DNA from 2 places in the Rhodococcus sp. NPDC056743 genome. Region 1 is predicted to be linked to the other one. Evidence: riboswitches for the same ligand, from Rfam matches in the RefSeq annotation. Region 1 holds a riboswitch; the other holds the start of a gene.
The links. Region 1 has a riboswitch for cyclic di-AMP ahead of ACFRFQ_RS20925 (C40 family peptidase). Riboswitches for the same ligand answer to the same signal wherever they lie in the genome.
Positions count from the first base shown of each region.

Region 2: another riboswitch for cyclic di-AMP. It lies ahead of ACFRFQ_RS25125 (transglycosylase family protein); the one in region 1 lies ahead of ACFRFQ_RS20925 (C40 family peptidase).

Region 1 covers NZ_JBHTZI010000009.1:28,955-33,344, reverse strand. Annotated here, with positions in the region: gene ACFRFQ_RS20930 (NlpC/P60 family protein) at 1-821, opposite strand, end outside; gene ACFRFQ_RS20925 (C40 family peptidase) at 1,150-1,725, opposite strand; cyclic di-AMP (ydaO/yuaA leader) riboswitch at 1,741-1,918, opposite strand; gene ACFRFQ_RS20920 (DEDD exonuclease domain-containing protein) at 2,444-4,228, shown strand; gene ACFRFQ_RS20915 (Lrp/AsnC family transcriptional regulator) at 4,269-4,390, shown strand, end outside.
Region 2 covers NZ_JBHTZI010000011.1:166,387-170,776, forward strand. Annotated here, with positions in the region: gene ACFRFQ_RS25110 (cold-shock protein) at 1-389, opposite strand, end outside; gene ACFRFQ_RS25115 (hypothetical protein) at 624-851, shown strand; gene ACFRFQ_RS25120 (YccF domain-containing protein) at 885-1,274, shown strand; cyclic di-AMP (ydaO/yuaA leader) riboswitch at 1,530-1,748, shown strand; gene ACFRFQ_RS25125 (transglycosylase family protein) at 1,756-2,316, shown strand; gene ACFRFQ_RS25130 (hypothetical protein) at 2,402-2,590, opposite strand; gene ACFRFQ_RS25135 (helicase-associated domain-containing protein) at 2,651-4,390, shown strand, end outside.

The sequences.
Region 1 (4,390 bases):
TACGACCACACGACAAGACCGGAACAATCGAACTCGTTGGGGCCGGTAGCTCCCCAGACGTACGGATCACCGATGCGGGTCAAACCGGCCTGCAATGCCGCGGTGCCAGACCCCGGAGTCAAGTTAGCTAGAATTTTGCCGGCGTCGACGCCGTCCGGAAAGGTCGACCCGCTCAACTGCACACGTTCGGCGTCGGTCAGATCGTCGAACGCCTTGGTCACCTCGGCAACCTGAGCCTGAAGTTCACTCTGTTTGCGCTGCAAATCGTCACTGAGCGCCTTCGCCTGATCGGCCGCAACTCGTGCCGCATCCGCGGACTGCTGCGAAGCATCCGCCGCCTGTCGAGCGTCGAGCGTCGCTTCGTTGAACTGGCGGACCTGCACCGCCGCGTCGTTGGAGATGACATCGAGTGCGGACATCTGATCGAGCAGCTGCTGCGGCGAATCGCTGACCATCAAGGCAAAGAGCCGATTAGTCCGCGCGCCCTGGTAATTTGCCGTCGCAATACGGTTCACAGCGGGCGCGACCTCGGCAACCTTGGCCTTTGCCACGTCGTACCGTCCCTGATCCTCGGCAAGTCGAGCTTCCGCGTCGAGCTGCACGGACGTCTTCGCGTCGAGATCGATCTGGGCGTTGTGCAAAGCCTCGTTGGTCTGCTCGGACACTCGGGCGAGTTCACCGAGCTTCTCGAGCGCCTCGGTGGGATTCGTGATCGCCGGGTCTGCAGTGGCGGGCATCGAGGGCAATGCGACAAGCCCGATGGCCAGCGCACCGACCGTCAGTGCGATGCGAACTCGGCTGTACTTACTCGATGAAACCACGGAACGCGACTCTCCGTCTCATGTCTTGTGATGCCTGCTGGTGATACCTGCGGGAGCGGGTCGGAATCTGTTAGCCAGATGTCAACTACACACACTACCCGTCCGCGGCGCCTAATGTCTCGATCAGGTTACGGAATGGCATACGTTTGTGTCTACTCGCCAGTAGCGATAACGGTGTGAAGAACCCGTCGGCTTCCGACCCCAGAACCGAAAAACAGATGTGGGCCTCGAATCAGCTGATTCGAGGCCCACATCTGCGCAGAGTGGAACTGCCCCTTTTCAAGTGGATCAGGTCGACCTTCACAGGTACCCGATCAGTGACACCGGATCAGAAGCGGCGAGCACCGTCGTACGGCATGGACGACACGGGTGCAAGCTTCACGGGCTGACCCGCGGTCGAAGCGTGGATGACATTACCGTTGCCCGCGTAGATGCCCGAGTGCGATCCGCCGTAGAAGGAGATGACGTCACCGACACGGAGATCGGACTGTGCGACTGCGACACCGGCAGCAGCCTGGTCGTAGCTCGTGCGGGGGATGTTCAGGCCGGCCTGCTTGTAAGCCCACTGGATCAGACCGGAGCAGTCGAACGCGTCCGGGCCTGCCGCGCCGTACACGTACGGGGCGCCCAGCTTGCTCTCTGCGGCGCGAACAGCCTGCTCACCAAGGGTGGAGATGGGAGCGACGGGTGCGGCCTGTGCGATCGGTGCAAACGCGGGGTTGTCCGTGACACCGGGGATCACGGGAAGTTCGGGGATCGAGACGCCCGGGATGTCGAACGTACCGACACCGGGGATGGTGATGGGGTCTGCCGAGGCAGGCGCAGCGGTGGTAGCGAAGGCTCCGGCTGCAAGTGCGCCGGCGACAACCAGTGTTGCCGAACGCTTCAAACTTTGTGACGCCACTTTAAGGGGTGCTCCATTTCTTCCATTCGTCCGCCGACCGAGTTAGCTGACGGGTTCGGGCTGGGAAGATCAGCCCTACCCGCGTGGTCCGTAGCGATAACGCTTGCTACGCCCCAGGCGGGATTCACCCCAGTGAAACTTGGGTTCCCGGTTCGGGTTCCTCGCGGAGATCCCGATTAGGCGGTTCCTGACGATGCCGGTCCTGTGTGGCCCGGCAAGACTTCGTTAGGTCTCAGGAAGATTACGAAATGATCGCGGCGATGTCGACCGCATCGCCGAATTCGCGCGCGATTCATCCGAATTTGCGCGCAGTCGCGCTCGATACGCCAAAACGGTCACAACGGGATAACGATACGTCCGGTTTCCGTGACGCCATCCCTCACTTCTTACGAATCGCACCAATTCGATCAGGGTCGGCAATCCGGGGTTTGTCCCAGATCAGCACTACTTACGTACCGGTAGGCCCCTTTTCGTCCGACGCGGATTACACGTCGGCACACGGCAGGCAACACCGGCAGATCCACCTCACCCGAAGGCGGGACCGAAGGCACTGGCGAACGTCGAAAATCGCCCAACTGTGACGCTCGTCTCTTTTGTGTCACGGGCGACCAAATGCCGGAGTGTGTCCGACGCCCGATAGTCCCGAATTCAACTTTCGGAGGTCCTTCCAGCCACGGTGGCCGATTCGTGTCGGACCATCCCTCTACTGTCCTGCGCTGTGAGTCATGCCGACGCTGTCACCGCCGCCGCCGCTGACGCCGATCCGGCTATCGGCCGTCAACTGTCGTTCGACGAACTGGACACTCCGCTCAGCGAGACGACGTTTGTGGTCGTCGACCTCGAGACCACCGGTGGAAGCGCTGACACCGATTCGATCACCGAAATCGGTGCCGTCAAGATTCGCGGCGGCCAGATACTCGGCGAGATGGCAACCCTGGTCGATCCCGGGCGGTCGATCCCGCCCTACATCGTGGAACTGACCGGCATCACCGACGCAATGCTGATCGATGCTCCGCGCATCGATCGCGTCCTTCCCGCCTTCCTCGAGTTCGCGAAGGGTTCTGTTCTCGTTGCCCACAACGCTCCCTTCGATATCGGGTTCCTCAAGGCGGCTGCCTCCCGCACGGCCCGGCCGTGGCCGCCGTTCCAAGTCCTCTGCACCGTCAAACTCGCCAGACGTGTCCTGACCCGCGACGAAGCCCCCTCCGTGAAGCTCTCGGCGCTCGCGCATCTGTTCCGCGTCTCCACCCAACCGACGCACCGAGCGCTCGACGACGCCAGAGCCACTGTCGACGTGCTCCACGGCTTGATAGATCGGGTCGGCAATCAAGGCGTACACAGTTACAGCGAGCTGATCGACTATCTCCCCAACATCTCGGCTCACCAACGCGCCAAACGTTCCTTCGCCGCAGACCTCCCACGAAGGCCCGGCGTCTACCTCTTTCGTGGCCCGTCCGACGAAGCTCTGTACATCGGGACGGCAGTGGACCTCCGCCGCCGCGTCCGGGGCTATTTCACCGGTTCCGAGACGCGTGGCCGGATGAAGGAGATGGTGGCCTTGGCCACCCGGGTCGACCATGTGGAGTGTGCTCACGCTCTCGAAGCCGGCGTACGGGAACTCCGACTCCTCGTTGCGCACACCCCGCCCTACAACCGACGCTCCAAGTTCCCCAAACGCGGATGGTGGATCGTCCTCACGGACGAGGCCTTTCCCCGCCTGTCCGTGGTGCGTACCCCCGCCCCACACTCGATCGGACCGTTCACCTCGCGCGCGAGCGCACAGGAGATCGCCGAGACAGTGTGCGAGTTCACCGGCCTGCGAACCTGCACCAAGCGGATCCCCCACGGCGCGGTTCACGGGCCTGCCTGCCCCGCACGCGAACTCAGCTCGTGCCCGGCACCTCGAGACGACACCGCGGACCGATACGCAGTCACAGTCGCAGAAGTTCGAGAGTTCTTCGCCGGCGTACACGACACACCTCTTCAGCGAATGAAGGAGCGCATCGAGCAACTCTCGGACACCGCGCTGTTCGAGAACGCGGCAAGACTGCGCGACCGGACGGCCGCAGTTGCCGCAGCAGTGCGACGCACCCAAAAGCTTGCCGCCGTCGCTGCACTGGATCAGTTGGTACTGGCGCGACCCGCGCCGGAAGGCGGCTGGGAATTGGCCGTCATCCGCGCCGGCAGGCTCGCCTCCGCCGGCCTCGCCCGTGCCGGCACCCATCCCATGCCAGTTGTCGACGCTCTCGTCGCGTCGGCCGAGACCGCACTTCCCGACAACTCACCACTTCGCGGAGCGCCACCGGAGGAACTGGCGCTCGTGGTGCGCTGGCTCGGATCGGACGGCGTCAGAATCGTCTCCGCCTCGTCGGGCTACACCGAGCCCGCATTCGGCGCGGGGAGTTGGGAGGACTGGTGCCGACTCGCCAAGGCCGGAACCGAATCCGAGCCGACAGACAACCGTCGTGATGCCTGGCACGGACGCACCGACACGAGGACATAAGCTCGACCGCAGCACTGCCCAGCGCGACTAGAGGAGCGACATGATCAACGCGATCGTCATGATCCACGCCGAATCGGCCCGGATCCCGGAGACGGCTCAGGCCGTCGCCGACATCCCCGGTGTCAGCGAGGTGTACTCCTGCGCAGGCGACGTCGACCTCAT
Region 2 (4,390 bases), on a different contig from region 1:
GCGCGGACAACCTCGGAGATCCGCTGTGCGGTCTTCCGGTCGGGGTACTTGCCGTTGCGCAAGTCAGGCTGAACCTTGGCCTCGAGCAGCGTGATCATGTCTTCGACCATGCCGTGTAGTTCATCCGGTGTGTGCTTGCGTACAACCGGTTCACGTCGCTGCGCAGATGCGCCGCGCAGTGACGGGGCAGGCTCGAGCACCTTCAGGCTCAGTGCCTGCGGACCGCGTCGACCGGCAGCCATGCCGAATTCGACTTTCTGACCTGCTTTCAGGCCCTCGACACCTTCAGGAAGGGCAGACGCACGTACATAGACGTCCTCCCCTTCCTCCTGCGACAGAAAGCCGAAACCCTTTTCGACGTCGTACCACTTCACCTTGCCGGTAGGCACCGCGTTCACCCGCTCATCACTCGTCTGGGACGTGCGTCCCACTACTTTCGGAAGGCTCGCGTACGAGCCTCAATGGTCCTGCTCACATCACTCCGGACGAAGAAAATGCCTTCGGTCGAAGAATGCAAAAGAACGCGCCCCGAACTTGCTTGACGGGACGCGCAGTCGGTTCACAGTCTACCTGTGACGAACCGGTCTCGGCACACGCATTTGCTGGGCACTACCCTTGTAGCTGTGGACACTCAACCGAACCCGAGCACTTCCGACACCCGAAACGGCCTGTTTCGAGTCGCGATGGGGTTGTTTTTCATCGGACTCCTCGCGCTCGTCGCCATCTTCGCGATCAACATCTTCAGCGACACACCGCCCGGATTGGCGCTGTACCTGATCTCCCTGGCGTGTCCGGTCGGTTTTCTCCTGGCCATCGTCTACACCTTGAGGGCGGGTCGTCGCGCCCGCTGATCTCCCATCACCCCAACCGAAAGGTCACCGACCATGAGACTTCTCCTGAACGTAATCTGGCTGGTCTTCGGTGGATTCTGGTTGGCCTTGGGTTATTTCGCCGCAGGCATCATCTGCTGCATTCTGATCATCACGATCCCCTTCGGTATCGCCGCCTTCCGAATCGGCATCTATGCCCTCTGGCCGTTCGGTAAGACCGTCGTCGACAAGCCGACGGCCGGTGTCGGTTCGATGATCGGCAACGTCATCTGGGTGATCATCGCCGGTATCTGGCTGGCGATCGGGCACATTGTCACGGCAGTGGCGATGGCCATCACGATCATCGGCATCCCCTTGGCCGTCGCGAATCTGAAGATGATTCCGATCTCACTGATGCCTTTGGGCAAGGAGATCGTCGACGCCAACCGCGTGAACTACGCCTAGCTTCCAATCCCCCGCCGATAACGGTGTGACCTTCGTCACATTACGAGTGGATAACGGAATAGCCACAAGAGACCCTTCACTGCGGAATCCTTCACTACCTGGGAAGAGTCTCCTGCGCTTTGGCTGCCGGTTTGTATCCCATTCGGCGCGCCGCGTTATCAAATGGTGACATGAGCGGTGAGAGCCGTTACCGTGAATTCCGGCCGGGAAACTCCGGCCACCTCCGGCCCGCCGCGCCAAACCTTGTCCCGCGGGTACCGGAACTTCCCACTTTCGAGCATTCCAGGGACAAGGACGGGGGACCCACAGTCCTCTGTGAGAGCAGAAATGTTCTCCACCTGACACCGGTTCGACAAGCAACACAGTCGAACCTTGGGGTGAAGCCAGACCCTTTCCAGCCAGGAAAGGCGAGGCCGGGCAACCTCTCAGCCCGAACCCGACAGCTGACCTCGCAGGCGCGTGTGGAGAGGAATTCACGATCATGAGCGGACGCCATCGCAAGCCCACCACCGCAGGCCGCACTGTCGCCAAGGTCGCCGTCACCGGCGCCATCATGGGTGTAGCAGGACTCGCAGCCACCGGTACCGCCAGCGCTGCCCCCGATTCCGACTGGGATCGCCTCGCACAGTGCGAAGCGGGCGGCAACTGGGCCATCAACACCGGCAACGGCTACCAGGGCGGATTGCAGTTCTCCCCCAGCACCTGGAACGCACACGGCGGCGGCGAGTACGCAGCCACCGCGAACAACGCGACTCGCGAGCAGCAGATCGTCGTTGCCGAGCGCGTGCTGGCCAACCAGGGATGGGGCGCTTGGCCGTCCTGCTCCTCCAGCCTCGGCCTGAGCAGCGGCGCAACGCAGCGTTCCGCTCCGGCCACCACACCGGCCGCACCCGCCGCACCGGCGCAGCAGGTCGCTCAGACCGTCGCACACCCGGTCGCCGACGCCATCGATCAGGCCATCGCATTTGCCGAGGCCAACGGCATCGTCGTCGATCCCCAGATCCTCGCAGCAGCAGACACCGCGAAGTCCTTCCTCAAGTAGGACGCGAACTGCGCGTTCCGCTCGAACGCCCCCAGCTACGACGAAGGCCCGCACCGATTCGGTGCGGGCCTTCGTCGTAGCTGGTTTAGCGGTTGATGACGGTGTACGGGTGGATGTAAGGAAGTGACTCCACCGGTAACGGGAAGGTGGTGTCCTCGCCGAACGGTGAAAGTCCACCGGAGCGGGTCGATGACAATTCGGTCACTGCGTGATCTCCGTCTGCAGTTTCCGGCCATCCTGGATCTACATAGTGCTGCTTCGAATTGTTGGCCACGAAGCCATTTTGACAGGACTCCGTTACGCCGTACATACCAGGTCTCTAATCTGATACCTGATGACCGAAATACGTGGCACCCAGGCGGGCACTTCCGGCGCCGACAGTTTGACCGAATGGCTGTCGGCGCGCACTGACGCCGAGTTGACGGAACTGCTGCGTCTGCGGCCGGATCTGGCAGTGCCACCGCCGAGCACGATGGTGGTGCTCGGCGGACGCGCGCAGCAACGCGCGTCGGTCAGCAGAGCAGCCGACGAGCTGGACACACTGGACTTCGGACTTCTCGAACTCCTGGCGCTCGCCGGTGCCGAGGAAACCCCCATGACGCGCGCGGAGTTGAACGACGCGCTCGCTGCACGCGCCCTCACCGGCAAGGGCAAGGTCACCAAGAAGGCAGTCGACTCGTCGCTTGCGAAGATGCGGGCTTATGCGCTCATCTGGGGCACGGATCCGATCAGTATCGTCCCGGCTGCCATCGACACGATTCCGTGGCGACTGGGCCGCGCTCTCGAACCCGCCGAGTCCATGTCGGAAGCCGAGATCACCGCGGCGCTCAATTCGCTCGGTGAACGCGAACGTGGTCTGCTCGAGACCCTGGCCAACTCGAGCCCCATCGGCCGAACCCGCGACGCGGCTCCTGAAACGCCCGCAGATCGTCCTGTGCAGAAACTCCTGGCGGCTGGTCTACTCCGGTGGCTGGACGAGCAGACGGTGGAGTTGCCGGCGACGGTACGACAGGTCATTCGCGGCGAACCGGTCTTCGATCCGACAACACTGACCGCGCCGGTGATCACCGGCGACAAACTCAAACCTGCCGACGTGAATGCGGCAGCCGCGGGTGAAGCACTCGAGTTGGTTCGCCAGAGCGAAAACGTGATTGCCGTTCTGGGCGCCGCACCGGCCCCGGCACTGCGCGCCGGTGGACTCGGTGTGCGTGAACTGCGGCGGATCGCGAAGGCCGCGGATCTCGACGAGAGTCGGCTCAATCTTGTGGTCGAACTCCTCGCCGCCGCCGGGCTGATTGCCAGCGGCACCCCGGACCCCGCGCCTGCGTCCGACACTGCGGACGACTACTGGACTCCGACGATGACGGTCGACGGTTGGCTCAACTCGACGACGGCCCGGAAGTGGGAGGTCCTGGCGTCGGCGTGGATCGACGTCCCCCGAGTCCCTTGGATGATCGGGATGCGCGATCCGTCCGACAAGCCGATCGCTGCTCTGGCGGAGGAAGGGCGTGCGCCGTCTGCACCGCGAGACCGGGCGTCGATTCTCGGACTCTTGGCCGAACTCGACAGTGGACAGAGTGCCTCGCCCGCCGAGGTCAGCCGTCTGCTTGCGTGGCGTCATCCCCGACGGAGCGGGCGGCTTCGGACGTTTGCAGTCGAGAACACCCTGGCGGAGGCGTCGGCTCTCGGATTGGTCGCGCGGGGCGCGCTGAGTTCACCGGGCCGGGCGATGTTGCACGGCGGCGACGCCGAAGCCGAAATGGCGGCGGCGCTGCCGAAACCGATCGACTACATCCTGGTGCAGGCCGACTTGACGTTGGTCGCTCCCGGTCCGCTGGTACCGGACTTGCTCGAGCAGGTGACCTTGGTGGCCGATATCGAATCGGCCGGTGCGGCGTCCATGTACCGCATCAGTGAGAACAGCATCCGCCGGGCGCTCGACGCCGGATTGACTGCTACGGAACTGCAGACCATGTTCAGCTCGAAGTCCAAAACTCCGGTACCGCAATCACTGTCGTACCTCATCGACGATGTCGCCCGCAGGCACGGCCGGTTGCGGGCGGGTGTGGCGGCG